DNA from 3 places in the Erwinia sp. AC075 genome. Region 1 is predicted to be linked to each of the others. Evidence: predicted binding sites of a transcription regulator. Region 1 holds the regulator's gene; each other region holds the start of a gene.
The links. The regulator PurR, encoded in region 1, represses purine synthesis genes. The targets are predictions, from matches to a motif close to CANGCAAACGTTTGCNTG.

Region 1 (11,646 bases):
TGTAAAATATAGCCGATTCCTGCCAGAACAACAGTCGAGATCATCACCAGCGAGGTGGTGAACAGCGAAGTGCTGATAAATGTGGAAACAATCAGACTGGCGATGCAGCACAAACCCAGTTGCAGCGTGTTCTGCAGGGCAGCGGCTTTACCACTCGATTGCGGGAAAGGTAAGAGGGCATTCGACACGACAATCGGATAAATCGCACCGTTTGCTAACGCCATACCGCAGAACGGCAGCAATAACGCCACCATAGACGGATCTTCAATCTGCGCGGCGATAAAAAAAGCCACAATGCTGAGTGAATAGATTGCCAGTAACCAGGGCAGCAGGGAGCGGCCTTCAGTGTGTTTCAGCAACGTGCGGCAGCCGAAGCCGCCAATCAAAAAGGCCAGCGTCTGAGGCACGTAGCTCAGCCCAATGTCACCGGGAGACATGCCAAGATTGCCAAGAATGAAGGGCGAACCGGTCAGCCAGGCAAAGAAGCTGGCTGAACAGGCGGCATAAATCAGCACGTTACCGCTGTAAACCGGCGATTTTAACAGGCTGAAAAAGCCCATTTTCTTCACGCCATCCACCACCGGCTTCTTCACCGTTGGCGCGAGGAACAAGGTGGAAATCAGCAGCACCACCGCGACCAGCAGAAGCGCGACAAAAATGGCGCGCCAGCTGAAATGGTTGAGTAACCAGGCGCCCAGTAACGGCGCGAGCGCAGGCGAGAGTGCCACTAACGGCATGATGGAGGCGAATACGCGATTTGCCTGGCTGGCGGAATAGCGGTCGACAACCAGTGCCTGCCAGCTGACGGCAGCGGCACAAATCCCCACCGCTTGCACAAAGCGCAACGCCAGCAGGGCAGCAGCAGAATCTACCCACCACATCGCGCCACAACTGACGGCGAACAGACTCAGACCCATCAACAGCACAGGCTTACGGCCAATACGATCCGACAACGGACCCCAAAACAGCTGGGCGATGGCAAAACCCGCCAGGAACAGGCTGAGGCTGGCGCTGATGATCCCGGCATCGGTTTGCAGGTCTTGTTGCATGGCACCAAAGGCAGGCAGGTACATATCGGTAGCGAGGAAACCTGCCACGCTTAACAGCGCCAGGTAAACAATAAATCCTTTCGAAGGCATTCTTTTGCTCTTTATTTGTGATGAACGAAACGCCGCAGAGTGTAATCGCGTGCCATACAGCTTGTGAAACGGTAATATTTGCAGGTTGCGTTCAAAAATATTGCAGGCAGATTATGTGGTCAGAACATTCCCTTGAAGTGGTTGATGCAGTTGCCCGCAGCGGCAGTTTTACCGCTGCCGCCGCAGAGCTCCATCGCGTACCCTCAGCCATCAGTTATACCGTGCGGCAGCTGGAGGAATGGCTTGCCGTGCCGTTGTTTGAGCGTCGCCACCGTGATGTGGTGCTGACCGATGCGGGACGGGTATTTATCCAGGAGGGCCGCAGTGTCATCAAAAAAATGCTAGCCACCCGACGGCAGTGCCAACAGGTCGCTAACGGCTGGCGAGGGCAAATTAATATCGCCGTCGATCGCATCGTTAAATCTCAGCGCACCCGACAGCTGGTAGTCGACTTTTATCGGCACTTTCCGGATATGGAACTGCATCTGTCAGCAGAAGTATTTAACGGCGTCTGGGATGCGTTGGCCGATGGGCGGGTGGATGTTGCCATCGGCGCGACACAGGCTATCCCGGTAGGTGGCCGCTTCGCCTTCCGCAATATGGGCGCGCTCAACTGGCGCTGTGTGGTCGCCGCGGATCATCCGCTGGCACGTCAGCACGCAGAAACCAGTGAAGAGGCCATTGGCGAATGGCCTTCACTGGTGCTGGAAGATACCTCAAGAGCCTTGCCGAAACGCACCACATGGACGCTGGATAATCAGCGGCGGTTGGTGGTGCCAGACTGGGAAAGCGCGTTTGACTGCCTGCTGGCGGGCTTGTGCGTGGGGATGGTGCCGGGCCATCTGGCGCAACCGCTGCTGCAAAAGGGCGCTTTGCATGAACTGACGCTGGAAGGCGGATTTCCGGACAGTCCGTGCTGCGTGAGCTGGTCTGAGCAGCAGGCTTCACCGGCGCTGAGCTGGTTGCTGGATTATCTGGGTGACAGTGACACGCTGAACAGTGAATGGCTGAAGGAAGAGCCCTGAGTCAACATAGTGTGCCGAGGGAGAATTCGCCCTCAGCACTGAGCGGGACTAGCGGCGATAGTCCAGGAAGGGACCATCGGCAACCGAACGGCGTTCGATCAACGTAGGATGTACTTCAATCGTCTGCGGTTCTTCACGCTTGCTGGTGATACGATCTAACAGCATATCGAAGGCGGTTTCGCCCAGCTGTTCTTTTGGCTGGTGAACCGTGGTCAGGGCCGGTGTGAAGTAACGGGCGTTGCGTACGTTATCGTACCCGATCACCGATATATCCTGCGGAACGCGCAGGCCCATCTCATCAGCCGCACAAATTGCGCCCATCGCCATCACATCGCCACCGCAGAACACCGCCGTTGGACGCTGCTTCTGCGAGAGGATTTGCTGCATCGCCTGGTGACCTGATTCAGGTTCGAAATTGCCCTGAACCAGCCACTCGTCACGCAAGGTAATCCCCGCTTCAGACAATGCTTTCATAAATCCGGCAAGACGGCCACCGCCGGTGTTACGCTCCATCTGACCGGGTATGACACCAATATCTCGATGCCCACGGTCGATCAGATAACGGCCAGCCAGATAACCGCCTTCAAAGGCGTTGTCTTCTACCGTATCGGTAAAGTCACCGCGCGATTTGCCCCAGTCCATCACCACCATAGGAATATTGCGGTTATCTTCTAGCATGGTGATCAGCTCGTCCGGGTATTCGGAACACATCACCAGCAGGCCATCCACGCGTTTCTGCGCCATCATCGACAGATAGGCCTGCTGCTTGGCAAGATCATTGTGGGCGTTACCGAGGATCAGCGTGTAGCCTTTGGCAAAACAGCGGTTTTCAATGGCTTCAATAATTTCGGCGAAATAGGGCGCCTCGCTCGAAGTAGCCAGCAGCCCGATGGTTTTGGTGTGATTCACCTTCAGACTACGGGCAACCGCGCTGGGTGAATAGTGGAGCGCCTTAATGGCGGCCCACACGGCTTCCCGCGTTTCTTCTGCAACGAAACGGGTCTTGTTGATGACGTGGGAGACGGTGGTGGTGGACACCCCGGCTTGCTTTGCCACATCTTTAATTGTTGCCATGAAATAACTACTCCTGCGCCTATCTTAACTGTTTGATAAGCCTGTTGTTAATCGTTTGCCTGGTGAGATCGAAAACCTGACGTCTGAAGTCGTTTTTTAGTTGCTGTCCGGAGTCGTCAGGAAGGAAAAAGCGCTGATTAAAGACCGCTAAACACCTTAAGGTGCGGGCCGTTGCGCAACAAAAAAAGAATTCTAACAAGGCTTGGCAGAGAAAACGAGATTTTTACCGTCAAGTATGGGAAAATTGATGGCATCATAAACTGTAGGGCTATTTAGGATTAAAAATGGATACCGATCTGAAGTTCTCTTTACTGACCACGGTTTGCGCACTGTTGATGATTATGGCGTTTAGCTTCACCGCGATTATGCATTAAGTGCAAACAGGGCCGGTCTGACGATCGGCTCTGAGTATTTCCGCTATCGAATGGTTTTTGGCGTCATCATCCGGCGGGCACCAATATAGTGGCGCTGCCAGTAATCATCTGCCAGAGCGCTGACCTGAATATCCTTGCCAGTACGTGGCGACTGAATAAACTTCCCACCACCCAGATACACGCCAACATGATCTGCCGTCTCGCGCCCGTTAATGCGGAAGAAGACTAAATCGCCTTTCTCCAGCTCATCACGCTTTATCGAAGCCGCATCATGCAGGTGATACATCTCATTCGCCGTGCGCGGGATTTTAAACTTCACTAAATCCTTGTAGGCATACCACACCAGGCCGCTGCAATCGAAGCCGGTTTTAGGCGACGTTCCGCCCCATTGGTAAGGTTTACCCAGCTGGCCCATCAGTTTGGTCATCGCGGTTTCACGGGCTTTTTGATAGCGGGCGCGGTGAGCTTTACTTAACTTTAATGGCGCAGAAACAGAGTCTGACGTCAGCTCTTCAGCAGTATCGACAACCTTGCCACGATGGCGGCCATAGCGTTTTTTTCCGGCGTTTAAGGTGGTTTTCTTTTTGTATTTGCTGGAGTGCAACGGGGCAGTCTGAACAGAGGCGGTTTGCAGCGAAGGTTTCTTTTTAAGCTTCAACTTTTGTACTGAGGTTAAGCGAGATTTTTTGCTGGTGGATTCTTTAACTTTTTTGGTGCTGTTGGCTTTAACCGGTCGGCGTTTACGTCGCTCATCCTCTCGGGCAGGCGTGCCGCTATCTGCCTTATGATGATTTGCATTAATAGGGGCATGTGGCGATGCGTGCGCCATATTGAAAAACAGCTGGGCAAAGGCCAGCATGAAGAGCGTGATAAGTAAACGCATCGTTACCATTAACAGTTTGTGCTACGACCAGAGGCCACAGCTTGCCAGAAACAGGGAGTTCTGCCTTTCAGCAGCGTCATTTTGCAATTCTAATCTAACTCATTAACAAAAGGTAAGGTCTTTTTTGTTTCAATGATACAGAGCAAGTAAAAACTGTAAAAATTAGCCAAATCAGCTGTTTATCTGCGCAAAACCTGTGCTTTTCTCATGCATTAATCCAGCGAAAGCAATAGGAAAATGTTATTTTAACGCTATCGCCTGCACGCTGGCGGCTCTGAGGGCGTGCCCAACTGTTAAAAAATGTCGTTTTCATCGGGCCCGCACAGTCGCTACAATAAATAGACACGAAGTATCCGATTAAGGAAGCCATTTATGAGTACTATTGAAAAAATTGAGCGCCAGATAGCAGAAAACCCGATTCTGCTGTACATGAAAGGCTCACCAAAACTGCCAAGCTGTGGCTTCTCTGCCCAGGCCGTTCAGGCACTTTCAGCCTGTGGCGAGCGTTTTGCCTACGTTGATATTCTGCTGAACCCAGAAATTCGTGCTGAGCTGCCTAAATACGCCAACTGGCCAACCTTCCCACAACTGTGGATTGACGGTGAACTGGTCGGCGGTTGCGACATCATTATTCAGATGTACCAGCAGGGTGAACTGCAGCAGCTGATTAAAGATACCGCGCAAAAATACCCTTCTGACGCCGCTGAATAAGCCCGTCAGAAGCAGAAAAGGCAGGCGTGATGAGCGCCTGCCTTTTTTTATGCTTATTTTTGCTGCTGCAGAAAAGCGTTAAGCAGATCGGTGAAATCTCCGCCTTGTTGCTGATCCTCAGCCATCTGACGGCAGAAGGTGGCAAGGGCGTGAAAAAGCGGCTCGTCGGGCAATTCGCGGCCATTTAACGTCGCAATCTCTTCCATTTCTGGCGCCCAGCGCCAGGCCTTGCTGTACATATCCGGAATAGCCTTGCGCAAACGCGCCAGCAGTGCCGGCTGGCTCGCCTCCATTTCCTCAAGCAGTGCTCCGGCAGCGCCCACCCGACTGGCGTTAATCAGCATCAGCGCAGACAGCAAGGTGATGCCTTTATTGATCCCGGCGTAGGACATTTTTAACGCCGACGCCGCGCCAGTCTGCGCCTGCATGATTTTGACCCGCAATCCGAACCTCTCCAGTTCCGCCAGAGAGTCAGCCCGATCGCCCGCAAACCAAAATTGCGGACTTTCATCTTCAGGGGACGCCGGCGGCAGACCGATAATCGCGCCATCGACAAACCCCGCGCGGGTAGGCGCAATCGTTGCGGCAACCCGTTTCAGGGTATCTTCACCGATGGCATTGCAGTCGACATAAAGGGGTTTGGTCTGGGCAGCACTCAGCAGAGGAGCCAGAAACTCCGCCAGCGTCACCGCTGAGGCGGGAGGGACGATAGAGAGGATGACATCGGCGCGCATCAATTCTTCCGCACTGACCGGCGTCATCCCAGCCTGTTTAGCGCGTTCAGCTGTTGCCTGGGAACGACCTTCGATTAAGGTCAGCACTTCAAGATGATGGTGGGTGAGCAGCCCGGCAATGGCAGATCCCATGGCACCGGGCGCAACGACAGCAATTGTTTTCATTCAGCATCTCCACATTAGGTCAGCAGAGTATGGCTGAAAGTTAGCAGGCTAGCTTTCTTCTGCGATCGGCAGCGGCCAGCCACCGAGGCGTTTCCAGCGGTTTACCAGTTCACAGAACAGGTCGGCAGTCTGCACGGTATCGTACAGCGCGGAGTGTGCCTGGCTGCTGTCAAAGGCCATTCCCGCAGCGGCGCAGGCCTTGGCCAACACGGTTTGTCCCAGCACCAGTCCGCTCAGTGCCGCCGTATCGAAGGTCACGAAGGGGTGGAACGGGTTGCGCTTTAACCCTGCACGGTCAGCAGCGGCATTGGTGAAATTAAGGTCGAAGGTGGCATTGTGGGCCACCATAATGGCGCGATTGCAGCCGTGATCCTTAATCCCTTTGCGCACCAGTTTAAAAATGGCATGCAGGGCATCATATTCACTCACTGCACCGCGCAGCGGATTCGACGGATCGATACCGTTAAAAGCCAATGCTTCGGGTTGCAGAATGGAACCTTCAAACGGCTCAACGTGGAAATGGAGCGTTTCGTCCTTCTCCAGCCAGCCATTCTCATCCATTTTCAGGGTGACGGCGGCTATTTCCAGTAATGCGTTGGTCTTCGCATCAAAACCGGCGGTTTCCACATCAATTACTACCGGATAAAAACCGCGAAAACGGCTGCTGAGGGCGTTCAGTTCGTTCGATTCAGACATCAGGATCTCATTGGCGAAAAAATGCAGCGCGCATTATGGCAAATTTCACCACGAGATGCAGCAGGGGAAGGGGGAAGAAGGGTGCCATTATGGCACCCCGGAACATTAATCACCCAGGCCGTGGCCAGCGTGCTTGTTCTCAATCAGTTCAATCTTGTAGCCGTCCGGATCTTCAACAAAGGCGATGATGGTGGTGCCACCTTTAACCGGGCCAGCTTCACGGGTGACGTTACCGCCATCATTGCGAATACGATCGCAGGTCGCTGCAACATCATCAACGCCCAGCGCGACGTGGCCGTAAGCGTCGCCCAGGTTGTAGCTGTCTACGCCCCAGTTGTAAGTCAGTTCGATAACAGCGCCTTCGCTCTCATCGGTGTAACCCACAAACGCCAGAGTGTATTTATATTCGGTGTTTTCACTGGTACGCAGCAGGCGCATACCCAGCACTTTGGTATAAAAATCAACGGAACGCTGCAGATCGCCAACGCGAAGCATGGTGTGAAGTAAGCGCATAACATCCTCTTGGTGTAAAACGTCATCATCCGATAACGGGGAAAAAATAAGTATAGCGACGATTTGCCCGCAGGGTAATCAGAAGGCTCTGTCTGCCGGGAAATTCATCAACTTGCGGTGATAAAAGAAAAGGCCGCGCTCAGCGCAGCCTGTTTATCACGCAATCGGGTATCAGCCCGCGAGGGTTGGGTAGTCGGTATAACCTTCCGCGCCGCCGCCGTAGAACAGCTCAGGGCGAGGATCGTTCAGCGGGGCATTTTCACGCAGACGCTCTACCAGATCCGGGTTAGCGATGTACACGCGGCCAAAGGCAGCGGCATCAATCAGCCCTTTTTCGATCAGGTCTTCGGCTTTATCCGCCGTGTAGGCACCTGCACCAACAATTACGCCGGGATACACCGCGCGAATCGCTTTACGGAAGGCTTCGCTGTACGGCTTGCCACCGGCCCAGTCGGGCTCGGAGATATGCAGATAGGCCAGGTTACGTTTAGCCAGTTCAGCGATGTAATACAGCGCTGCAGCTTCCTGATCTTCACCGTTGTCCAGGCCGTTGAATGGGCCCAGCGGAGAAATACGGATACCAATACGATCCGCGCTCCAGCCTGCGATCGCGGCATCAACCACTTCCAGCGCAAAGCGGGTGCGGTTTTCAACGCTGCCGCCATAGATATCGTTACGCTGGTTGGAGGCCGGGGACAGGAACTGGTGGATTAAGTAACCGTGTGCAGAGTGCAGTTCAACCAGATCGAAATCCGCTTCACGGGCATTCTCCACCGCCTTGCGGAAATCAGCGACGACGCCCGCAATTTCATCCAGCTCAAGGGCACGTGGTGTGGACGTCGCTTCACGGATAGCCTGACCTTGCTCATCACGCAACGAGGTGCGGGTTTCTGCATTGATAGCAGAAGAGGAGATCGGCGCTTTGCCTTCTGGTTGCACGCTGGTATGCGAAATACGGCCGGTGTGCCACAGCTGTACTGCGCTGTGACCGCCATCCTGGTGGATCCCGGCGTTAATCGCTTTCCAGGCAGCAATCTGTTCGGAAGAGTGCAGGCCAGGCGCACCGGCATAGCCTTTGGCCTGGGCAGAAATTTGGGTTGCTTCAGAGATGATCAGTCCGGAACTGGCGCGTTGGCGATAGTATTCGCCCATTAACGGCGTTGGGACATCACCCGGTTCAATGCTACGCAGGCGAGTCAGTGGCGCCATAAATACGCGGTTCGGAACGGTGATCGCACCCAATTTTAACGGGGTAAACAGCTTCTTCAATTCCATTACTTACTCCTGGTAGACCGGTCGACTAGTCATGGTGTTTTTTTTTAATGTGGTTCTGGCAGCATCCGCGTCATCTCCTCCCACGCATTCACCAGCGGCGAACTGTCACGGGAGATTTTACTTTGCAGACTGGCACCCAGCCACAGCATATAAAGATTCTGTGCGCAGGCTTCAGAGGAGTTGACCAGAGTCAGTGTTCCTTGTTGCACCGCACGTTCAACTGCCTGCTTTAGCGTGGCGATCAGCGCTTTAGAACCGGCATCTAGTGCGATACGCATCGGTTCAGACAGATCGCACACTTCAGCTGACAGTTTCACTGATAAGCAACCTGCGAAGGCACTTTCCTGACAGAAAGTATTCAACGATTGCTGGTAATAATCGAGGATGCGTTGGCGTTGATTGCCCTGATGATCATCCAGAAACGCCTGAAGACGTTGATGATAAACGGCAAAATAACGTTCAAGCATCGCTACTCCAAACGCCTCTTTTGAGGGGAAGTAGTGATAAAACGATCCTTTTGGCACTTCAGCCACTTTCAACAGCTCGATCAATCCCATGCCATTGAAGCCGCGCTGTACGCACAACTGTTCTCCGGTAAGCAGGATATGTTCTCGGGTGTCGGATCGAATCGTTTTCATGGCGCACAGAGTAACAGACCGATCGGTCTGTTACAAATCGGCCGGGTTCCGCCCGGCACAAACTGCTCATTCCGGCACCAGGGCGTGTGGGTATTGGATAAAAAAACGGCACTCAGACTTGCAGACAACCGATAACCGATCTTCAATAGAGGCATTGCATCCATCAGGAGGGGCAGTGGCTGAACAACTTGAGTTTTTCCCGGTGCCAAGTCCCTGTCGCGGGATTTGCCAGTCAGACCAACGCGGATATTGTCGCGGTTGCCTGCGCAGTCGTGACGAGCGATTCAACTGGATGAAGTTTACCGATGCGCAAAAGCGGGAGGTTATTCGCCTCTGCCGCCAACGTTTCCTGCGCCTGCAACGGGCCGGGAAAGTGGATCTGCCGGAAGAACCCGAGCAGCCGACGCTATTTTAGGTCGGGACTCACCTGGCCGATGTCTTACGCAGGCGCGCGCGCGCCTTCTGGCAGCGCCTGCTGAAGTTGCGATAGCGAACAGAACAACCGCCAGATAATCCCCGCCAGCTCCGTTTCCCGTGCTCCGCCTTCCGCCGCTAACGACGTCACCATCGCCTGCAATTCATCCAGCGTTTCGGTCAATGAACCGTGATGAACGCCACGCTCGCTGATAATTTGATGGAGATCGCGCAGGGTGGCATCGCGTATCGCCAGCAATGTCGGGGAATTGGAATCCCATTCCCTCAGTTGCCAGACAATATGTGAACAGTTAAGCAACACCACACCCCAGCGTAACAGCCATAGCCTGGCCTGATCGTCCCGGCTGCTGTTGAGCTGATTGATGCGGTGATAAATCAACGATTCGAAACTGCTCTGGCTGAGGTGGGGACGGCGGCTGAGCTGGTCAAGAAATTCCCGACGCAGTGCGCGGATATGCCGGCGGCTGCGGCGCTTATCAGAACTGGGACGCAGGATCTGGAACGCCAGCCAGGCCAGCATCACGCCGCACACCTTGGCGATATTGTCATTCAGGAAAGACTGATAGTCGTAGGTAGGCGGATTAGTGACGGCGAGGAATGAGCCGCCAAATACAATCAGTTGAGCCCACAGGCTGGCCCGTTTTTTTTGCTGCAACTTAAACAGCTGCAGCGTGATCAGCAACGGGAACAGGAAAATCAAAAACTGCCACAGCACGCTGACCTGCACCATCAGACCAAATTTGATGATAAAGCTGAACACGGACAACAGCATCAACGTTTTTAACAGTAAGGAAACGCTGTTGGTAGGCGAAGGCACCGACGAGTAAAGCACACAGCTGATCGCCGCTAAGGTGATGGCGGCATCCCCGGAATCCCACTGCGTTGTGATGGTAAACGCGCACCCGAGCATGATGACCACGAAGGTTCTCAGTGCGCTCCAACTGGCTTCAGCGCTGTCGGTGTGGCGGGCAAGGGCGGGGACAGCAGGCGGCGACAGGCTGGTGTCGGCATCTGCCCGTTCAAATAATCGCAGCCAGCGGCTGATATTCAGATACATCCAGCAGAAGTAGCGCAAGCGGTGCCAGAAAGCCTGATGGCGGTAATCGCCTTTATCGCCTGGCGCCGCCGCGCTAAGGATCTGCGCCAGGCGGTATTTACTGCAGTCACTTTTTGCCAGCTCGTTAAGCAATTCATGCATTGCGGTAAACAGCACGTCTGGCGGATCGGGCCAGTTCAACAGCATGCGGCGCAGGCTGGAAATCACGCTGGTCATGCGCAGCTGCTGGTGCAGCACGTAATTAAGCACGTTGTTCTGTCGCCGGAAGCGGTAATGGCTCCAGAACGCCTGAATGCGCAACAAATTCATGGTCAGGATTTGGCTGATGACACTTTCGTGAGCACTGCGCACATTGTCCGTGGTTTCCTTTTGCAGCAGTAATCCGGCATGTTCCAGCAGCTTGGTGTGCATGTCGTTCAATGACTTAATCAGCGCATCGCCGTCTGAGGTGCTGGGCAGGACCATCATCATCAGCCCGCCGCACAAAATGCCGGAGATCACCTCACACACCCTGGCCTGGGTAATATCCCACAGATCGTTGATGTCGGTGATATTCACCGTAGTGAAGGCAATGATGGCGGCGGTGTAGCCCGCCAGCGAGAAGGCATAGGCGACGTTATTCTGATAATGGTTAGCAATCCAGGTACAGAGCGCCAACCAGGCGGACATCGCCAGCGCAAACAGCCAGGGCTCATTCAAGGTGTGACCGGCAATCAGTAACGCGGCGCTGGCACCCAGCAGGCTGCCGGCAATACGTCCAAGGCTTTTACTGATCACGCCACCGACGGTAGGAAAGCTGACCACCGCTGCGGAGGTCATTGCCCAGTAGGGTTCATCAAGCTGCAGACCATAAGCTATGCTCAGCGCCAGACACATGGCGATGGCGTTACGTAAAGCGTAGCGCCACTGACCGCGGGTCGCTTTTAT
Region 2 (7,915 bases), 1.6 Mb from region 1:
AAGTGGGCGCTTCACTGGCGGTACTGCTGAAAACCCGCAATGCGCGACTGAAAAAGCTGGTGAAGGGGGCGCTTCCGGTGGGGATTTTGGGTATTGGCGAGCCGTTGATCTTCGGCGTCACGCTGCCTTTAGGCCGGCCATTTATTGCCGCCTGTCTGGGCGGTGCGGTCGGCGGCGCGGTGATCAGCTATGCCAAGGTGGCGACGGTGATTACTTTTGGTATTTCGGGTCTGCCGCTGGCGCTCACTATCATCTCTGGTAAGGTAATGCTCTATCTCGCAGGGTGGCTTGCCGCGGTAGTCTGCGGTTTTCTCTTTGCCTGGTTTATGGGATTCAATGACCCTGAGGAGTAATTTTTGATAACTGGTCAGGAACGACGCGTGGTGTTTTTTGATTTAGACGGCACGCTGCATCAGCAGGATATGTTCGGCACCTTTATGCGCTATTTACTGAAGCGCCAGCCGTTGAACCTGCTATTGGTGGTGCCGTTGCTGCCGGTGATTGGCGCCGGTTTACTGATAAAGGGACGGGCGGCACGCTGGCCGATGAGCCTGCTGCTGTGGTCGATCACCTTTGGCCATAGCGAGGAAAGCCTGACGGCGAAGGAAAATGCCTTTGCGCAGTGGTTCCGTCAGCGCGTCACGGCCTTCCCGGTGGTTCAGCAACGGCTGACGGACTATCTGAACAGCTCGGATGCGGACGTCTGGTTAATCACCGGTTCACCGCAACGGCTGGTGGAGCAGGTCTATTTTGACTCGGCTTTCCTGCCGAAGGTAAAGCTGATCGCCAGCCAGATGAGCCGCGGTTTCGGTGGCCGGGTGCTGTCGATGCGCTGCCTGGGGCATGAAAAAGTGGCCCGGCTGGAAGAGAAGATCGGCACGCCGTTGCAGCTGTACAGCGGCTACAGCGACAGTAAGCAGGATAACCCGCTGCTGTTCTTCTGCCAGCACCGCTGGCGCGTCACGCCGCAGGGCGAGCTGCAACAGCTTGAGTAAAACAGGTATACTGTGCCGCGTTTTTTAGCTGGAGACTCAGGTGAGCGACAAAGTAAGCGATGAATTCTGGATGCGCCATGCTCTGATGCTGGCGCGTCGTGCCTGGGAAGAGGGTGAAGTGCCGGTCGGTGCGGTGTTGGTACAGGGCGATAAGGCGATTGGCGAAGGCTGGAACCGCCCGATCGGCCACCATGATCCCACTGCGCATGCCGAGATTATGGCGCTGCGTCAGGGTGGGAAAGTGCTGGAAAACTACCGGCTGCTGGACACCACGCTGTACGTCACGCTGGAGCCTTGCGTGATGTGCGCCGGGGCGATGGTGCATGGACGGATCGGCAGGCTGGTGTTTGGCGCAAGGGATGAGAAAACCGGCGCAGCAGGATCGCTGATCGACGTGTTGGGCCACGCAGGCATGAACCATCAGGTTAAGGTGGAAGAGGGGATGCTGGCGGAAGAGTGCGCGGGCATGCTGAGTGATTTCTTCCGTCACCGTCGCGCAGAAAAAAAGGCACTGCGCCTGCAACAACGCGAGCAGGCTGCCGAAGACGACCAGTGAGTTGCGGTCTGTTGCCCCTGAATGCCGTTAGTTCAGCGCAATTTTAGGGGCCACAGCCGGATAGCCTTCCCCCATCTCGGCTTCATAAGCCGCCTGCTGTGCCAGCTTCCGCTCCTGATCCTGCAAATAGCCCACCAGGCTTATCTGATACAGCCGGATGTTTTCCACGTAGTTATAGGCTTCCTGACCACGGGCATAGCCATAGTTGGTCTGACTGTAATAGCGTTTCTGGCTCAGCATCGGCAAACGCAGCTTCACATCTGCCCAGCTATCCGGATTTCCCTTCTGTTTTTCCGTTAGCTTACGGGCATCCAGCATATGGGCATAACCCATGTTATAGGCCGCCAGAGCAAACCAAATCTTCTCATCGTCTGGGATGGTTTGCGGCACTTTTTCCATCATTCGCACCAGATATTCACTGCCGCCACGGATGCTTTGCTCGGGATCGGTGCGGTCACTGACGTTCAGACTTTCAGCCGTGTTGCGGGTCAGCATCATCATGCCGCGCACGCCGGTCGGGGAGGTTGCCTGAGGATTCCAGTGCGACTCCTGATAGGAAATCGCCGCCAGTAAACGCCAGTCGATTTCGCTGGCATACTTTTCAAACAGCGGGCGAATATCCGGCAGCGTGCCATCAATGGCGCGCAGGAAGGTGCGGGTATCGACATAATCGAAGGTCCCCACGTGGCCGAGGTACTTCTCATCCAGACGGGCCATCGCGCCTTCTTCACCCATCTGATTAAAGTAGTCGAGCATCGCTGCATTCAGGCTGTCGTCCTGATCGCGCTGCATATACCAGGTAATCGGCTCTTCATCGGTAATATCAAAGGCGACCGCCAGCTGCGGATGGATGCGCTGGAGCAGGGCGATCGACACGGAATCCCCCACCGTGTAATCCAGTTTGCCATCGGCCACCGCTTCCAACAGGGTGTTCGGGCTCTGATCGGTCGAAATCGCCCAATCCAGATCGGGATACTGATTCTGCTTAATGCCGCGCAGGGTGGAAAGGTAGGCAGAGTCGGAGGCGACGGTCAGTCGGCCATGCAGCTCACCGAGGTTTTTTGGCCGTGGCTTACCCATCCGGTAAACCAGTTGCTGGGATACGGAGTAATAAGTGGGGCCAGTACGAAAGCGCGATTGACGTTCGCCGCTGTAAATTAAGCCTGCGGCCAGCACGTCAGCTTTATCATCTTCCAGGTCGTCAAACAGGTCACTGAGGTTTTGCCGGACGGTGATCTGCAGCTTCACGCCAAGATAATCAGCGAAGCGTTTCGCCAGCTCATAGTCCATTCCGGCTGGGGCTTTATTAATGGTGTAGTAAGTCAGCGGGGAAGTTAACGTGCTCACACGCAAAACTCCCCGTGATTTTATCTGCTCTATCTGGTCCTGTTGACCCCCGTACCAGGGGATCGATGGCCACAGTGCCAACGCAAGCAGCACGGTAACCAGGCCGATGAAAAGATAATTAATTTTCAGGCGTTTCAAATGGTTATCTCTCGATTGCTCTCAGGTTCTGTCTGTAACGGCAGTATTTGATGTCTATAATGGTTCCTGAGCGTGGGGCATTTTGCGCAACTCGGTGCCCCTGCGCAACTGAATTCAACCTGAATTGTGTGAATTTCAGCCAATTCCCTGGTGCGATTTATTCTGCGCAAACGGTTTCGTAACCGGTGGGGATTCTCTATAATACCGCCCGCTTTCCCTGTTGCGCCCAAAGAAGCGTCGCCCGGCGCTTCGAAGACGAGAGATCTTTGATGATGGAAATTCTGCGTGGTTCGCCCGCTTTGTCGGCATTTCGTATTACTAAATTGCTGGCCCGCTTTCAGGACGCTCACCTGCCGGTGAGTGACATTTACGCTGAGTACGTCCATTTTGCTGACGTCAGCACGCCTCTGGCTGCTGATGAAAAAGCCCGTTTACAGCGCCTGCTGAAGTACGGTCCCTCTCTCGCGGAACATACGCCGGAAGGGCGCCTGATCCTGGTGACACCACGTCCGGGAACCATTTCGCCGTGGTCGTCCAAAGCCACCGACATCGCGCACAACTGCGATCTGCCTCAGGTGCTTCGTCTGGAGCGCGGTCTGGCTTTCTATGTTAAGGCCCCACAGCTGACCGACGCCCAGTGGTCGTTGCTGGCTGCGCTGCTGCATGACCGCATGATGGAAGTGGTCCTCAGCGATTTGAGCCAGGCTGAACAGCTGTTTGCTCATCACCAGCCTGCTCCGCTGCAAAGCGTCGACGTGCTGGGTGAAGGCCGTGACGCGCTGGATAAAGCCAACCGTAAGCTGGGTCTGGCACTGGCCGATGATGAAATCGACTACCTGCTGGCGGCCTTTGAAAAACTCGGGCGCAACCCGAACGACATCGAGCTGTATATGTTTGCCCAGGCGAACTCCGAGCACTGTCGTCATAAAATCTTCAACGCCGACTGGATTATCGACGGCGAGCAGCAGCCAAAATCGCTGTTCAAGATGATCAAAAACACCATGGAGAAGACCCCGGACCACGTGCTGTCTGCCTATAAAGACAACGCCGCGGTGATGGAAGGTTCTCAGGTGGGCCGTTTCTATGCGGACGCAGAAAAAGGGCTGTACGACTTCCATCAGGAAGAAGCGCACATTCTGATGAAGGTCGAAACCCATAACCACCCGACGGCGATTTCGCCATGGCCGGGTGCGGCAACCGGTTCAGGCGGTGAAATCCGTGATGAAGGCGCAACCGGACGTGGCGCGAAACCGAAAGCGGGTCTGGTTGGCTTCTCGGTTTCTAACCTGCGTATCCCAGGTTTTGAACAGCCGTGGGAAGAAGACTTCGGCAAACCTGACCGTATCGTCACCGCGCTGGATATCATGACCGAAGGCCCACTGGGCGGCGCGGCATTCAACAACGAATTTGGTCGTCCTGCGCTGAATGGCTACTTCCGTACCTATGAAGAGCAGGTCAACAGCCATAACGGCGTGGAGCTGCGCGGTTACCACAAGCCAATCATGCTGGCTGGCGGCATCGGCAACATCCGTGCTGACCATGTGCAGAAAGGCGAAATCACCGTCGGTGCCAAGCTGATCGTGCTGGGTGGCCCGGCGATGAACATTGGTTTAGGCGGCGGTGCAGCCTCTTCCATGGCTTCCGGCCAGTCTGATGCCGATCTGGATTTTGCTTCGGTACAGCGCGACAACCCAGAAATGGAGCGTCGTTGCCAGGAAGTGATCGACCGCTGCTGGCAGCTGGGTGAAGACAACCCGATTCTGTTTATCCACGACGTGGGTGCAGGCGGTCTTTCTAACGCGATGCCTGAACTGGTCAGCGACGGCGAGCGCGGCGGTCGCTTCAACCTGCGTGACATTCTTAACGACGAACCGGGTATGACCCCGCTGGAAGTCTGGTGTAACGAGTCCCAGGAACGCTATGTGATGGCGGTTGCGCCAGAGAAGCTGGAACTGTTTGCCGAACTTTGTAAGCGTGAACGTGCGCCATTCGCGGTGATCGGCGAAGCCACCGAAGAGATGCATCTTTCTCTGGAAGACAGCCACTTCGATAACAAGCCTATCGATATGCCGCTGGACGTGCTGCTGGGTAAAACCCCGAAAATGACCCGCGATGTCACCACGCTGAAAGCGCAGGGTGAGCCGCTGATCCGCGACAGCATAACGGTTGCGGATGCGGTGAACCGTGTTCTGCACCTGCCTGCGGTCGCTGAGAAGACCTTCCTGGTGACCATTGGCGACCGTTCGGTTACCGGTATGGTTGCGCGCGATCAGATGGTTGGCCCGTGGCAGATCCCGGTGGCGAACTGTGCGGTGACCACGGCCAGCCTCGACAGCTACTACGGTGAAGCGATGGCGCTGGGCGAACGTGCGCCGGTTGCCCTGCTGGACTTTGCCGCATCCGGCCGTCTGGCGGTGGGTGAAGCGTTGACCAACATTGCCGCTACGCAGATTGGTTCGCTGAAGCGCATCAAGCTTTCGGCTAACTGGATGGCCGCAGCCGGTCACCCGGGCGAAGATGCCGGTTTATATGAAGCGGTGAAAGCGGTTGGCGAAGAACTTTGTCCGGCGCTGGGCATTACTATCCCGGTGGGCAAAGACTCCATGTCGATGAAAACCCGCTGGCAGCACGGCACCGAACAGCGTGAAATGACCTCACCGATGTCGCTGGTGATCACCGCGTTTGCCCGCGTGGAAGACGTGCGCCGCACCGTAACGCCTCAGCTGCAGCCGCAGCAGGATAACGCGCTGCTGTTAATCGACCTCGGCAAAGGCATCAATGCGCTGGGCGCCACGGCGCTGTCACAGGTTTATCGTCAGCTGGGCGACAAGCCGGCAGACGTGCGTGACGCGCAGCAGCTGGCAGGCTTCTTCAACGCCATGCAGGTGCTGGTGGCGGATGGCAAACTGCTGGCTTACCACGACCGTTCAGACGGTGGTTTGCTGGTCACGCTGGCTGAAATGGCCTTTACCGGTCACTGCGGTGTTGAAGCGGATATCGCTGCGCTGGGTAACGATTCACTGGCCGCGCTGTTCAACGAAGAGCTGGGTGCCGTGATTCAGGTGGCTGCGGCAGACCGTGCTCAGGTTGAGCAGGTGTTTGCTCAACACGGTCTGGCTGACTGTGTGCACGTCCTTGGCAAGGCCGTTCAGGGCGATCGTTTCGTGATCACCTCTGGCGACTCTGCGGTGTACAGCGAAAGCCGCACCACGCTGCGTACCTGGTGGGCAGAAACCACCTGGCAGATGCAGCGTCTGCGTGATAACCCGGCCTGTGCCGATCAGGAACACGAGGCCAAGAAAAACGACCAGGATCCCGGCCTGAACGTGGCGCTGACCTTTAAGCCAGAAGAAGATATCGCCGCGCCATACATCGCGACCGGTGCGCGTCCGAAAGTTGCCGTGCTGCGTGAGCAGGGCGTTAACTCCCACGTTGAAATGGCGGCCGCGTTCCACCGCGCCGGTTTTGATGCGGTTGACGTGCACATGAGTGACCTGCTGGCAGGACGCCGTGGTCTGGAAGCGTTCCAGACGCTGGTTGCCTGTGGCGGCTTCTCTTATGGTGACGTGCTCGGCGCAGGCGAAGGTTGGGCGAAGTCGATTTTGTTCAACTCCCGCGTGCGTGATGAGTTCGAAACCTTCTTCCACCGTCCGCAAACGCTGGCACTGGGCGTCTGTAACGGGTGTCAGATGATGTCCAACCTGCGCGAACTGGTGCCGGGAAGCGAAGCCTGGCCGCGCTTTGTGCGCAACCAGTCCGAGCGCTTTGAAGCCCGTTTCAGCCTGGTGGAAGTGGCGGCAAGCCCATCACTGATGCTGGAAGGCATGGTGGGTTCGCGTATGCCAATTGCGGTATCGCACGGTGAAGGCTTCGTGGAAGTGCGTGATGATGCGCATCTGGCGACGCTGGAGCACAAAGGTCTGGTGGCATTACGCTTCGTTGACCACTTCGGTAAGGTGACTCAGCAGTACCCGGCGAACCCTAACGGTTCACCAAACGGTATTACCGCGGTGACCAACGAAAGCGGTCGCGTGACCATCATGATGCCGCACCCGGAACGTGTGTTCCGTACGGTGAGCAACTCATGGCACCCGGAAGAGTGGGGCGAAGACAGCCCGTGGATGCGGATCTTCCGTAACGCGCGCAAACAACTCGGCTAAGTCGGGTTTACAGGGCAACCCTCCGGGGTTGCCCTTTTACGTTCTGCCCACCTGTTGCAAAATTGCGACAGTGGCCTGTTGGCACTGTCGCCAATAAGTGACATCTAAGTTATTGATTTCACTCACTCGCTGAGTTTTATCCGAATAACGTTTCTATTCAGCGACAGTTTCTTTTGACCATCAGGTCCGGAACGCGCTGACTCCAGTTACCCCGCATTTATCTTTGTTATAGAAATCATTGTGTTAATGATTAATTATAAAATTGGCACGACTATTGCTAATATCTCTGCAGTGGCTCATTCACCTGGTTACGACAGCCCTGCGAAAGCGGTCAAGCGCTTCATAACAACCCGAATGACGCACAATACGGTGCCTGCCGTCCACCAAACCGATACAGTCCACTTTGTGGCTCTATCAAGCTTCGGACGCAACGTTGAGTTAGGCACCACCTAATTTTCTGTGATGACGGATGTCCTCACAGCGTGAATGGCAGATTCTTTGAATCTGCCATTTTTCGTTTTGGATCCAGGGCTTTCTTCCCGCGCGTCACTCAGCTAGCATCGTTGCAGCGTGCAAAATGAGAAACTCTTGTGAAAAAATGGCGTTTATTCCCTCGTTCCCTTCGTCAACTGGTATTAATGGCCTTTCTGCTGGTGCTGCTGCCTTTACTGGTGCTGGCCTGGCAGGCATGGGAAAGCCTGTCTGCGCTGAGCGAAAGG
Region 3 (11,646 bases), 1.6 Mb from region 1:
GAACAGAATACCGCGCGCCTGGCAAAGCTCAGAAATTTTGCCAATGTCCTGCACCACGCCCGTTTCGTTGTTCACGTGCATGATCGACACCAGGATGGTGTCATCGCGCATCACCGACTGCAGCAGATCCAGGTCGATCACCCCGTTGCTGGCAGGTGCCAGGTAAGTGACTTCGAACCCTTCACGTTCCAGCTGAATACAGGTGTCCAGCACCGCTTTATGCTCGGTCTGGCTGGTGATGATGTGCCTGCCCTTCTCCTGATAGAAGTGAGCAATGCCTTTGATCGCCAGATTATCGGATTCGGTCGCGCCGGAGGTGAAGACGATTTCGCGCGGATCGGCGCCAATTAATTCGGCCACCTGATTACGGGCGATATCCACCGCTTCTTCGGCTTGCCAGCCAAAACGGTGAGAACGGGATGCGGGATTACCAAAGGTGCCGTCGAGCGTCAGGCACTTGATCATTTTCTCGGCTACGCGAGGATCGGCAGGGGTGGTTGCAGCGTAATCAAGGTAAATCGGAACCTTCATTGCTTTTGAACTCCATACATCATGCTAAATGTAAGTCATTCAATGCGACCCGATAAGGTTATCACCCTGCCGCCACCGGCTGAAACTATCAACCGGTGAACGACAGGAGACAGGTTCGCGTTAGCGACAATCAGGCACGCAGATTGACGTTAATGGTTTCATGCACGCGGCCATTGGACACGCGCGCTTTTTCAGTATTGTTCTGACGGTCAGCCACTTCCAGGATTTCCTGGTTGTTAACCAGCTCAGCCAGTGAAATGTTGTTCAGGAAGTCGCTGATACGCTCGCTCAGGTCACGCCACAGCACGTGAGTCAGGCAGCGTTCGCCACCCTGGCAGCCTTCTTTACCCTGACACTTAGTCGCATCAACGGATTCGTCAACCGCCGTAATCACGGCACCGACCGCGATCGCGTCAGAGCTTTTACCCAACAGGTAACCACCGCCTGGACCACGTACGCTAGCCACCAGGCCATTTTTGCGCAGGCGTGAGAACAGCTGCTCCAGATAAGACAGGGAGATGCCCTGACGTTCTGAAATATCAGCTAACGGCACAGGCCCCTGATGGGAGTGAAGTGCAACGTCGAGCATAGCAGTAACGGCATAACGGCCTTTGGATGTCAGTCTCATGGCGTAAACGACCTCAGTAATTACCCTGGTTGGGTGTTAACAAAATATGCCTGAAGTCTGCCATTCCCGACTAAATTGGTCAAGTATTTAACCTAGTAAAACACTCAACTATTTAACCAACCGTTTTAGTCAACTATTACCCCCGCAAACCGGGGGGTAAAATAGTCTACTTTTCGCCCTTTGGCTTTTGCAGCGAAGAGAGCATGCCGCGCAGAATATTCAGTTCATCGCGCTCCGGGCGGGCTCGAGTGAACAGGCGACGCATTTTACTCATCACCTGGCCAGGGCTGCCTTCACGGATAAAGCCGCTGTGGGTCATCATCTGTTCCATATGCTGATAGAAGCGCTCAAGGTCATCGACCAGCGGATATGGCGACTCTTCGTACTCTGGCTGCACGGTTTCCTGCGACTGTAAAAACGCCATACGCACTTCATAAGCGATGATCTGCACCGCCATCGCCAGGTTCAGCGAGCTGTATTCCGGGTTAGCGGCGATTGCCACGTGGTAGTGACATTTCTGCAGCTCTTCATTAGTCAGACCCACGCGCTCGCGGCCAAAGACCAGCGCGACCGGCGCCTGCTGACCTTCCTGCACGCTTTTGATCCCGCATTCGCGCGGATCCAGCATCGGCCACGGCAGCGAACGGGAGCGGGCACTGGTGCCAACAACCAGACTACAGCCGGCCAGGGCTTCATCGAGGGTGTCAACAATGTGGGCTTCGCCGATCACATCGCTGGCACCCGCCGCCAGGGCGATAGCCTGGGAGTCAGGCTTGACGAGAGGGTTAACCAGATAAAGGTTGGTCAGTCCCATGGTTTTCATCGCGCGGGCGACGGATCCCATGTTGCCGGTGTGAGAGGTTTCAACCAGCACGATTCGGATGTTTTGCAGCATAGGAGTTCAGGTCAGTGAGATAATTTGAGGATGCTATCATATTTTCAGGACATTTTACGATCTCCCTGCTATAATCCGCGCCGTTTTCCCGTTCTTTAACATCCAGTGAGAGATAACGATGCATCCAATGCTCAACATTGCCGTGCGCGCTGCGCGCAAGGCCGGAAATTTAATCGTCAAGAATTACGAAACCCCGGACGCTGTCGAAGCGAGCCAGAAAGGCACCAACGACTTCGTTACCAATGTTGATCGCGACGCTGAGCGCCTGATTATTGAGGTGATTCGCAAGTCCTATCCGAAGCACACCATTATTACCGAAGAGAGTGGTGAATTAGCCGGTGAAGACGAGGATGTACAATGGGTTATCGATCCACTGGATGGCACCACTAACTACATCAAACGCCTTCCTCATTTCTCTGTTTCTATCGCCGTGCGCATTAAAGGCCGCACTGAAGTCGCCGTCGTTTACGATCCAATGCGCAATGAGCTGTTCAGCGCCGTTCGTGGACAGGGCGCGCAGTTAAACGGTTACCGCCTGCGCGGCAGCACCGCTCGCGACCTGGATGGCACCATCCTGGCAACCGGCTTCCCATTCAAGCTGAAGCAGCACGCCACGCCTTACATCAACATCGTAGGCAAGCTGTTCACCCAGTGTGCGGATTTCCGTCGTAGCGGTTCTGCTGCCCTGGATCTGGCCTACGTGGCGGCTGGCCGTGTTGACGGTTACTTTGAAATTGGCCTGAAGCCATGGGATTTCGCGGCCGGTGAACTGCTGGTGCGTGAAGCAGGCGGCCTGGTGACTGACTTTGTTGGTGCACACGGTTACCTGACTTCCGGCAACATTGTTGCGGGCAACCCACGCGTCGTTAAAGCGATGCTGGCTAACATGCGTGAAGAACTGAGCGAAGCGCTGAAGCGCTAGGTTCCCGTTCGGGACCGTTCAGTGACAAAAAGGCGGAGCTCAGCTCCGCCTTTTTTGCTTTCAGATTAGCCTAAAAACATTGGTCTTATGCCGCCGGACATCGCCGGCGTGGCGCTAAGCCACAGCATGATGCCGACCGCGACCAGCAGCACGCCTCCCACCAACGACAATCCTGACCAGCCGACTTTCTGCCAGCCCGCAGGAGAGGCGCCACGGCTGAGTTTTAGCGCCAGCGCTCTGGAAACCTGCACCAGCAAGGCCATCGCCGAAACGGTTAACGCCGTCCCCACCGCCATCGCCAATGCCGACAGCACGCCCCAGCCATAAACACCAATCACTTTTGAAAACAGCAGCATCATGATTGCCCCGGAACAAGGGCGCAGTCCCATCGAAAGCACCACGATCGCTTTGGTTTTGCCATTGACCGCTTTATCCAGCATCTGGCTGTCCGGCACATGCTGATGCCCGCAACCGCAGCTGTCGCTGTGTTGATGCCCCACCGGCACGATCCGTTGAATCCTCATCGCTGGCAAGGGCCGTAAGGCTTGCCAGATTTTGCGCAGCGCGCGCCAGCACAGCCAGAGGCCCAGTCCGGCGACCATCAGATAACTGCCCTTCTCCAGCCAGTAACTGCTGAGATGCAGCTGGCGGGATGAGAGGCCGAGCACCACCAGCATCACGGTGACCAGCAGGATGGCCACCCCGCCCTGAACCACCGCCGCGGCCAGCGTCAGCTGCAAACTGGTTTTGACTTTCGTCGGATGCGTGGCAAGAAACGTGGCGATCACCACCTTGCCATGCCCCGGCCCCAGCGCATGCAGCACGCCATACATCAGGCTGAATCCCATCAGCGCCAACCCCGCCTGATGCGGATGGCTGGCCACCTGCTGCAGCAACACGGTCATCTGTTGATGCAGCGTTTTCTGCCACAGAATGCTTTGCAACAGGATCTGCGGCCAGTGTTGCCAGACCGTGAAACCTGCGGCAATAAACAGCAGCAGCACAACATAGAGCGGCCACGCTTGCAGCCAGCCACGTTGCGGCCGGGAAGTTATGGCATTTACTGACATGTCAGGGTCACCGTCTGCGCGAACTGTTGCCCCAAATCCATATCCTCTGGCGGCGCGTCGGCTTTATCCAGCGACAGCGCATAGGCCTGCATCGACGCATCCGGTTTCGGCGTTTTCAGGGTGAAGGTACAGCGCTGCGCCAGCTCAGGGGGAATGTGCAGGGACTTTTCGGAATCGTAATACATATCAACGAAGTAACTCGGGTCAAAGGTGGTAAAGACATACGTCTGGCTGGCCAGCGGCTGCGGTTCGCCCAGCGGTAAAACATAGTCCAGCACCGCCTTGTTTCCCTGCCTGGAGAGATGGTATTCCGGCGGTAAGTTATCGAACTTCACCGGTTTGCCCTGATGCCAGAACTCACTGAAATAATGCTGTCCGAGCACGTTGGCCATCACCTCTGCCGCCAGCTTTTTCCAGACTACTGAATCGGGTTTGGCCTTACCGGCGTCGTACAGCAGATCGGCCGAGGTAATCTCATCCATCACCCAATGCATTTTCAGGCCAGTGATCTTATCGTCCTGATGCACTAGCGTTGCCTGCATATCAATAAAGCTGTGCGGATGGGCCCACGCGTGCGGTGCCAGACACAGGCATAATGCCCCGATTAGCCGCCCAACAATAATGTTATAATGTAACAAATTCAATTCCCTCTGCTGTTCAGGCAAAAATTCTGTGACCTGCCTAGAAAGCTATAAATAAAACTGGCCGCACCACGCTGCCACCGGCAGCAATCACGCTATGCTTAGCGATGTTACTTTTCACTGGGATTGCCGACGATGAGTTTACCCTCACCCGAGCCTTCAGCTTTCTCCAGTCCGCAGCGTCATTGTCATCTGCTTTTATTGCTTTATCTCCCTGAACTTCCCGTGACTCTTGAGGTGATGAGTCAGATTAACGGGGTGGATCGGTCGGTTACCCGGCAAGATATAGCGGAGGTCGAAGCAGAAATCCAGCGCTATCACCGCCTCGCCCTGCATCAGGATGCCGCGGGGAAGTGGCAGATAAGCGGTGCGGAACTGGACCAGCGGTTGTGCCTGTTTCACTGGTTACGTCGGGCATTGCGGCTGACACCGGATTTTGTGAAGCAACATTTTGCCCCGCACGTTAAGCAGCAGCTTAAACAGAAGCAGATTGAGAAGGTGCTTTATGATGAGCGAAACCTTCTGGCGTTGGTGCAACATTGCGGCCAGAAGCTCGCACGCCAGTTCACCGAGCGGGATCGCCAATTCTTGCAACTGCTGATGCAGCATTCACTGTGCCGGCAATCACGCACGGAATTCAATGACGCGCAGCAAAGCTGGCTGGCGGCAAAAATCGAACATCAGGTGGCGGAGGAAGTGGTTCGTCACTGGCAAAAACGCTGCAAAACGGCCCCCGATGGCAGTGAAACCTGGCTGTTTGCCCTGCTGTTCAGTCAGATGCACGCACCCAGCGCTGATGATGCCCACCATGATTATGAACATCAACTGCTGGACGCGGTGCGCCAGTTAATCGATCGCTTTCAGCAGCTTTCGGGCATGCGCTTCAGTGATGATAAGGGGCTGGCCGACCAGCTTTATACCCATCTGGCCCAGGCGCTGGAACGCTCGCTGTTTGGTGTCGGCATTGATAATAGCCTGACTGAGGAAGTGACCCGCCTGTATCCAAAGCTGTTGCGGACCACCCAGGCCGCGGTAGCGGAATTCGAGCAGCAGTATCAGCTGACCTTCTCGCAGGAAGAGATGGGGCTGATTGCGATAATTTTTGGCGCCTGGCTGATGCAGGAAAGTGCGCTGCAGGAGAAGCAGGTTTTGCTGCTTACCGGCAAGGATGAGGCGCTGGAGCGGGAAGTTGAGCAACAGGTGCGCGAGCTGACGCTGCTGCCACTGAATATCAAATACCTGGATGTGGCCGAGTATCAACGCAGCAGTGCGCCTAAGGGCATTGCGCTGGTGATTACTCCGTACGCCACACCGCTTCCCCTTTACTCGCCGCCGTTAATTCATGCCGAGCTGCCGCTGCAACCTCATCAGCAGCAGCGCATCCGGCAGCTGCTGGAGTCGTGATCAGCCGACCTTCGGTCGCAGGAACAGCGCAGGTATCACCACCATCGCCATCACCCAGAAGACGCCGCCGTGCAGATGCTGGAACAGCACGCCGCAAATCATGGTCATCACCGCAATACCGCCACCCATCGCCAGCGCCGAATAGACCGACTGCAGACGGATCACCTCTCCTCCCTCGCGCGTGGCAATAAAACGCATCGCCGCCAGATGACAAACGGTGAAGCTGCCGCAGTGCAGGATCTGCGCCACAATCAGCCAGGGTAACGCGGTGGTTGATGCCATCAGGCTCCAGCGTACCAGCGCACAAATCCCTGACAGCAACAGCAGGTCGCGCGCGCCCCAGCGACGGAACAGTCGGTTGCTGGAGGCAAAGACAATGATTTCGGCCACCACGCCCAGCGACCAGAGATAGCCGACAACGCTGGCTGAGTAGCCGGCTTCCTGCCACCAGATGGCGCTGAAGCCGTAATAGGCGGCATGCGCGCCCTGCATCAGCGTTACGCACAGCAGGAACCGCCAGACGGCATTTTCCTGCAGCAATCGCTTCCAGTCAGCCCATCCGGCCGTTTCGGTCTGCTTCGCATTGCCTGTAGGCAGCACGGATGGCCGTAACAGCATGCCAGCAAACATCGCGGCAACGCCGATACACAACATCACCAGTATCGCCTGATAAGAGAAAGCATTGACCAGCACGCCGGTCAGCGCCGAGCTGATAACGAACGCCAGCGAGCCCCACAGGCGAACCGGGCCATAGGCCATTGAAATTTGCTTTTGCCAGGTCGCTGCCAGCGCATCGCTGAGCGGAACCAGCGGCGAGAAGAACAGGTTGAAGCCAATCATCACCAGCAGCAGCCAGATCCACGAAGTGCTGATCCAGAAGCTGAGCACAAAGCATAACGCCAGCACCGCCAGCAGGCGAAGCGCGGTAATCAGTTGCGAAGGATTGGTGACTCTTGAGGCGATGATCAGGCTGCCGAGGAATCGGGCGATCATGCCGCAGCCCAGCAGCAGGCCAATTTTCTCTGGCTGCAGGCCAGAGTCTTTCAGCCACACTCCCCAGAAAGGAAGCCAGACGCCATAGGCAAAGAAGTACGTGAAATAGCCCAGACCGAGCCAGTAAGCTGAACGAATCGCCATGTTCCCTCCGACAAAAGTGCGCGCTACTTTCTCAGAGGTCAGGCCTAAGATCAATTAACGGGACAGTATTGTCCCGTTAATGTGTTCCGGATCCCCTTTCGCGAGGGAAAGGGGTAACGCAACGTTATGCGTAAACCGGGAAGCGTGCGCAGATTTCCAGAACCTGCTTCTTCACACGTTCCTGAGTGCCTTCATCCGCGACGTTGTCCAGAATGTCGCTGATCCAGCCAGCCAGCTCGCGGACGTCAGCTTCTTTGAAGCCACGGCGAGTAACCGCAGGAGAACCAATACGAATACCTGAAGTCACAAACGGGCTCTTCGGATCGTTTGGTACGCTGTTTTTGTTAACGGTGATGTTGGCGCGACCCAGCGCGGCATCCGCTTCTTTACCGGTCAGGTTTTTGTCAACCAGGTCCAGCAAGAACAGGTGGTTATGCGTGCCACCAGAAACCACTTTGTAGCCACGCTCCAGGAACACCTCAACCATCGCTTTAGCGTTTTTAGCCACCTGCTGCTGGTACACCTTGAACTCAGGCTCCATCGCTTCTTTCAGTGCGACCGCTTTACCGGCAATCACGTGCATCAGCGGGCCGCCCTGGCCGCCAGGGAAGACAGCGGAGTTCAGCTTCTTGTACAGGTCTTCGTCGCCGCCCTTCGCCAGGATCAGGCCGCCACGCGGACCCGCCAGGGTTTTGTGGGTGGTGGTGGTAACGATGTGTGCATGCGGGAGTGGGTTAGGATAAACGTCCGCTGCGATCAGACCGGCAACGTGCGCCATATCAACAAACAGCCAGGCACCGATGCTGTCAGCGATTTCACGCATTTTCGCCCAGTCGCACAGACCGGAGTACGCGGAGAAGCCACCGATGATCATTTTTGGCTTGTGCTTCTGTGCCTGCGCCGCCAGATCGTCGTAATCGATTTTGCCGGTTTCATCGATGCCGTAAGGCACGACGTTATACAGCTTACCCGACAGGTTAACCGGGGAACCGTGAGTCAGGTGACCACCGTGTGCCAGGTTCATCCCCAGAATGGTGTCGCCCGGCTGCAGCAGCGCGGTGTAGACGGCGAAGTTCGCCTGGGAACCTGAGTGTGGCTGCACGTTCGCATAATCGGCACCGAACAGCGCTTTCGCACGATCGATCGCCAGCTGCTCAACGATATCCACATACTCACAGCCACCGTAGTAGCGCTTGCCCGGATAGCCTTCGGCATATTTGTTGGTCAGCTGAGAACCTTGCGCCTGCATAACACGCGGACTGGTGTAGTTTTCAGAAGCAATCAGTTCAATGTGCTCTTCCTGACGCACTTTTTCCTGCTCCATTGCCTGCCATAACTCGGCATCATAATCGGCAATATTCATATCACGCTTTAACATCCGCATCTCCTGACTCAGCTAACAAAATAATCGGTATCGATCGGCCCGTTTGGGCGAAGGCCAACAGTGTAAACTGTTTTACCTGCTTAGGGGTAGCCACAAAGCGCCCTTTTTACGCAATCGATTGGCTTCAGGACTGGCGAGGGTTGCCTAACCAAATGATGCCCCCGCCACTTAAAGGTGTATTTACAATGCGTGTTTATAAGTTATAAGATGCATTTAAAATGCATGTTTAAGCCCTCAAGGGAGTTCACCTATGTTAGACGCAAAAACCATTGCCACTGTGAAAGCCACCATTCCTGCCCTGCTGGCGACCGGCCCGGCGTTGACCGCCCATTTCTATGACCGAATGTTTACTCATAACCCCGAGCTGAAAGAGATTTTTAATATGAGCAATCAGCGCAACGGCAATCAGCGTGAAGCGCTGTTTAACGCCATCTGCGCCTATGCCAGCAATATTGACAATCTGGCTGCCCTGCTGCCCGCCGTGGAAAAGATTGCGCAGAAGCACACCAGCTTCGCCATTCAGCCCGCGCAGTATCAGATTGTCGGCCAGCATCTGCTGGCAACCCTTGATGAAATGCTCAGTCCGGGCGACGAGGTGCTGGATGCCTGGGGCAAAGCCTATGGTGTACTGGCGGGCGTGTTTATTCAGCGGGAAGAACAGCTTTATCAGCAGGCCGAGGAAAAAGTGGGCGGCTGGCGTACGCCGAGGGCGTTTCGCATCAGCGCCATTGAGCCGCAAAGCGAGGTGATCAAAAGCTTTATTCTCAGCCCAACCGATGGTCAGCCGGTGGCGGATTATCAGGCGGGTCAGTATCTTGGCGTCTGGCTGCAAGATAAGCGTTTTGCCAATCAGGAGATACGCCAGTATTCGCTGACCCGCGCGCCCAATGGCCGGGATTATCGCATTGCGGTGCGCCATGAACCGGGCGGCACGGTGTCTGGCTGGCTGCACCAGCATGCGCAGGTCGGTGATGAGCTGAGACTGGCCGCACCGGCGGGTGATTTCTTGCTGGCCGTCTCTCCTGAGACACCGGTCACCCTGATCTCCGCCGGCGTCGGCCAGACGCCGATGCTGGCGATGCTGGATGTGCTGGCCTCTCAGCAGCATCCTGCCCGCGTGCAGTGGTTCCATGCTGCCGATAATGGCAACAGGCATGCGTTTGGTGAGGAAGTGGCGGCTTCAGCACAACGTCTGCCCAACTTTTCGCAGCACCTGTGGTATCGCGATCCGCTGCCGCAGGATGCCGGACGTTTCGACAGCGCCGGCGTGATGAATTTACTGCCGCTGGAGAGCCAGCTTAGCGATCCGACAGGTCATTACTACCTTTGTGGGCCGTTAGGCTTTATGCAGCAGGTGGCGCAACAGCTGGTGACGCTGGGCATTGACAGCGCCCGCATCCATTACGAAGTGTTTGGTCCGCACAAGGTGCTGTGATCGGTCAGCCAGAAACGACATCGCCGCCCTGTAAAGGACGGCGATGTGATGGGCCAGACGGGAGAGGCGAAAAATCAGATCGCTTCTTCGTCTTCCTCGCCGGTACGAATACGCACCACGCGTGCCACATCAAAGACAAAGATTTTGCCATCGCCAATTTTGCCGGTCTGCGCGGTACGCATGATGGCTTCGACGCAGGTATCGACGATATCGTCAGCGATAACCAGCTCAATCTTCACCTTCGGCAGAAAATCGACCATGTATTCCGCACCACGATAAAGCTCGGTGTGTCCTTTCTGACGACCGAAGCCTTTCACTTCAGTCACGGTCATTCCAGTAATCCCTACTTCGGCCAGTGCTTCACGCACATCGTCGAGTTTGAACGGTTTGATTATGGCATCAATCTTTTTCATGGCAGACCCTTTTCATTCTCTCCGCGGCCGGAGAGTAATCTCTGTTCAGTATACGTGCAACGGACAGCTCCCGCTGCGCGGTCTGTCTCTTTTTCAGCGTGCTTAAGCTAACATATCTCAGCCGTGAAGCGGCACAAAAAAACTACTCTTTAAAATCAGAGGCATCCAGCTCGTGGCGGGATAACAGCTTATAGAATTCCGTGCGGTTGCGCCCGGCCAGACGTGCGGCATGGGTGACGTTGCCTTTGGTCATTTGCAGCAGCTTGCGTAAATAATTGAGTTCGAACTGGTTTCTCGCTTCCACGAAGGTCGGTAGCGCGGTGTTTTCGCCCACCAGCGCCTGTTCAACCAGCGCTTCACCAATCACCGGTGCCGAACTCAGCGCCACGCACTGTTCAATCACGTTGACCAGCTGACGGACATTCCCCGGCCAGCTGGCGGCCACCAGTCGCTTCATCGCGTCGGTCGAGAAACTGCGCACAAAGGGTTTGTGCCGCTCGGCCGCCTGCTTCAACAGATGATTCGCCAGCAGCGGAATGTCTTCTGAACGCTCATGCAGCGCGGGAATTTTCAGGTTAACCACGTTCAGGCGGTAGAAGAGATCCTCACGGAACTCTTTCTTTTCCATCGCTTTCGGCAGATCGCGGTGCGTTGCCGAGAGGATGCGCACGTTAATGTCCTGATCGTGGTTGCTGCCGAGCGGACGCACCTTGCGCTCCTGCAACACGCGCAGCAATTTCACCTGCAACGCCTGTGGCATATCGCCGATTTCATCGAGGAACAGCGTGCCGCCTTCGGCTGCCTGAAACAGACCTTCACGCTGGCTGACCGCGCCGGTAAAGGCCCCTTTGGCGTGACCAAACAGCTCCGATTCCAGCAACTGCTCAGGCAAGGCACCGCAGTTAATGGCGATAAAGGCTTTGCCGGCTCTTGGGCTGGCGGCATGGATCGCCTGGGCGAGGATCTCCTTGCCGGTGCCGCTCTGGCCATTGATCAGCACGCTGACATCCGACTGAGCGACCATTCTGGCCTGTTCTAACAAGCGCAGCATTACCGGGCTGCGGGTCACAATGCTTTCGCGCCAGGCATCATCACTTGCGGGTGCGCGGTGTGCCAACGCCTGATCGATAGCACTGTAAAGCGCATCGCGGTCGACGGGTTTGGTCAGAAAGCTGAACACGCCCTG

Region 2: the regulator PurR is predicted to act here: its motif matches at 3,200-3,217, upstream of purL (phosphoribosylformylglycinamidine synthase).
Region 3: the regulator PurR is predicted to act here: its motif matches at 8,720-8,737, upstream of glyA (serine hydroxymethyltransferase).

The regions. Positions count from the first base shown of each region.
Region 1 covers NZ_CEEDEU010000001.1:1,612,573-1,624,218, reverse strand. Annotated here, with positions in the region: gene punC (purine nucleoside transporter PunC) at 1-1,139, opposite strand, end outside; gene punR (DNA-binding transcriptional activator PunR) at 1,253-2,164, shown strand; gene purR (HTH-type transcriptional repressor PurR) at 2,213-3,238, opposite strand; gene cydH (cytochrome bd-I oxidase subunit CydH) at 3,523-3,612, shown strand; gene AC0IXH_RS07575 (C40 family peptidase) at 3,656-4,495, opposite strand; gene AC0IXH_RS07570 (Grx4 family monothiol glutaredoxin) at 4,868-5,206, shown strand; gene AC0IXH_RS07565 (NAD(P)-dependent oxidoreductase) at 5,260-6,105, opposite strand; gene rnt (ribonuclease T) at 6,154-6,801, opposite strand; gene gloA (lactoylglutathione lyase) at 6,907-7,314, opposite strand; gene nemA (alkene reductase) at 7,486-8,589, opposite strand; gene AC0IXH_RS07545 (TetR/AcrR family transcriptional regulator) at 8,634-9,227, opposite strand; gene AC0IXH_RS07540 (DUF1289 domain-containing protein) at 9,403-9,642, shown strand; gene AC0IXH_RS07535 (FUSC family protein) at 9,667-11,646, opposite strand, start outside.
Region 2 covers NZ_CEEDEU010000001.1:344-8,258, forward strand. Annotated here, with positions in the region: partial or broken gene AC0IXH_RS00005 (PTS sugar transporter subunit IIC) at 1-353, shown strand, start outside; gene yfhb (phosphatidylglycerophosphatase C) at 357-995, shown strand; gene tadA (tRNA adenosine(34) deaminase TadA) at 1,036-1,551, shown strand; gene mltF (membrane-bound lytic murein transglycosylase MltF) at 1,579-3,036, opposite strand; gene purL (phosphoribosylformylglycinamidine synthase) at 3,306-7,196, shown strand; gene AC0IXH_RS00030 (sensor histidine kinase) at 7,787-7,915, shown strand, end outside.
Region 3 covers NZ_CEEDEU010000001.1:10,543-22,188, reverse strand. Annotated here, with positions in the region: gene AC0IXH_RS00095 (IscS subfamily cysteine desulfurase) at 1-531, opposite strand, end outside; gene iscR (Fe-S cluster assembly transcriptional regulator IscR) at 662-1,159, opposite strand; gene trmJ (tRNA (cytosine(32)/uridine(32)-2'-O)-methyltransferase TrmJ) at 1,326-2,054, opposite strand; gene suhB (inositol-1-monophosphatase) at 2,173-2,976, shown strand; gene AC0IXH_RS00075 (nickel/cobalt transporter) at 3,042-4,046, opposite strand; gene AC0IXH_RS00070 (DUF1007 family protein) at 4,037-4,669, opposite strand; gene csiE (stationary phase inducible protein CsiE) at 4,823-6,091, shown strand; gene AC0IXH_RS00060 (3-phenylpropionate MFS transporter) at 6,092-7,228, opposite strand; gene glyA (serine hydroxymethyltransferase) at 7,353-8,606, opposite strand; gene hmpA (NO-inducible flavohemoprotein) at 8,863-10,047, shown strand; gene glnB (nitrogen regulatory protein P-II) at 10,122-10,460, opposite strand; gene glrR (two-component system response regulator GlrR) at 10,603-11,646, opposite strand, start outside.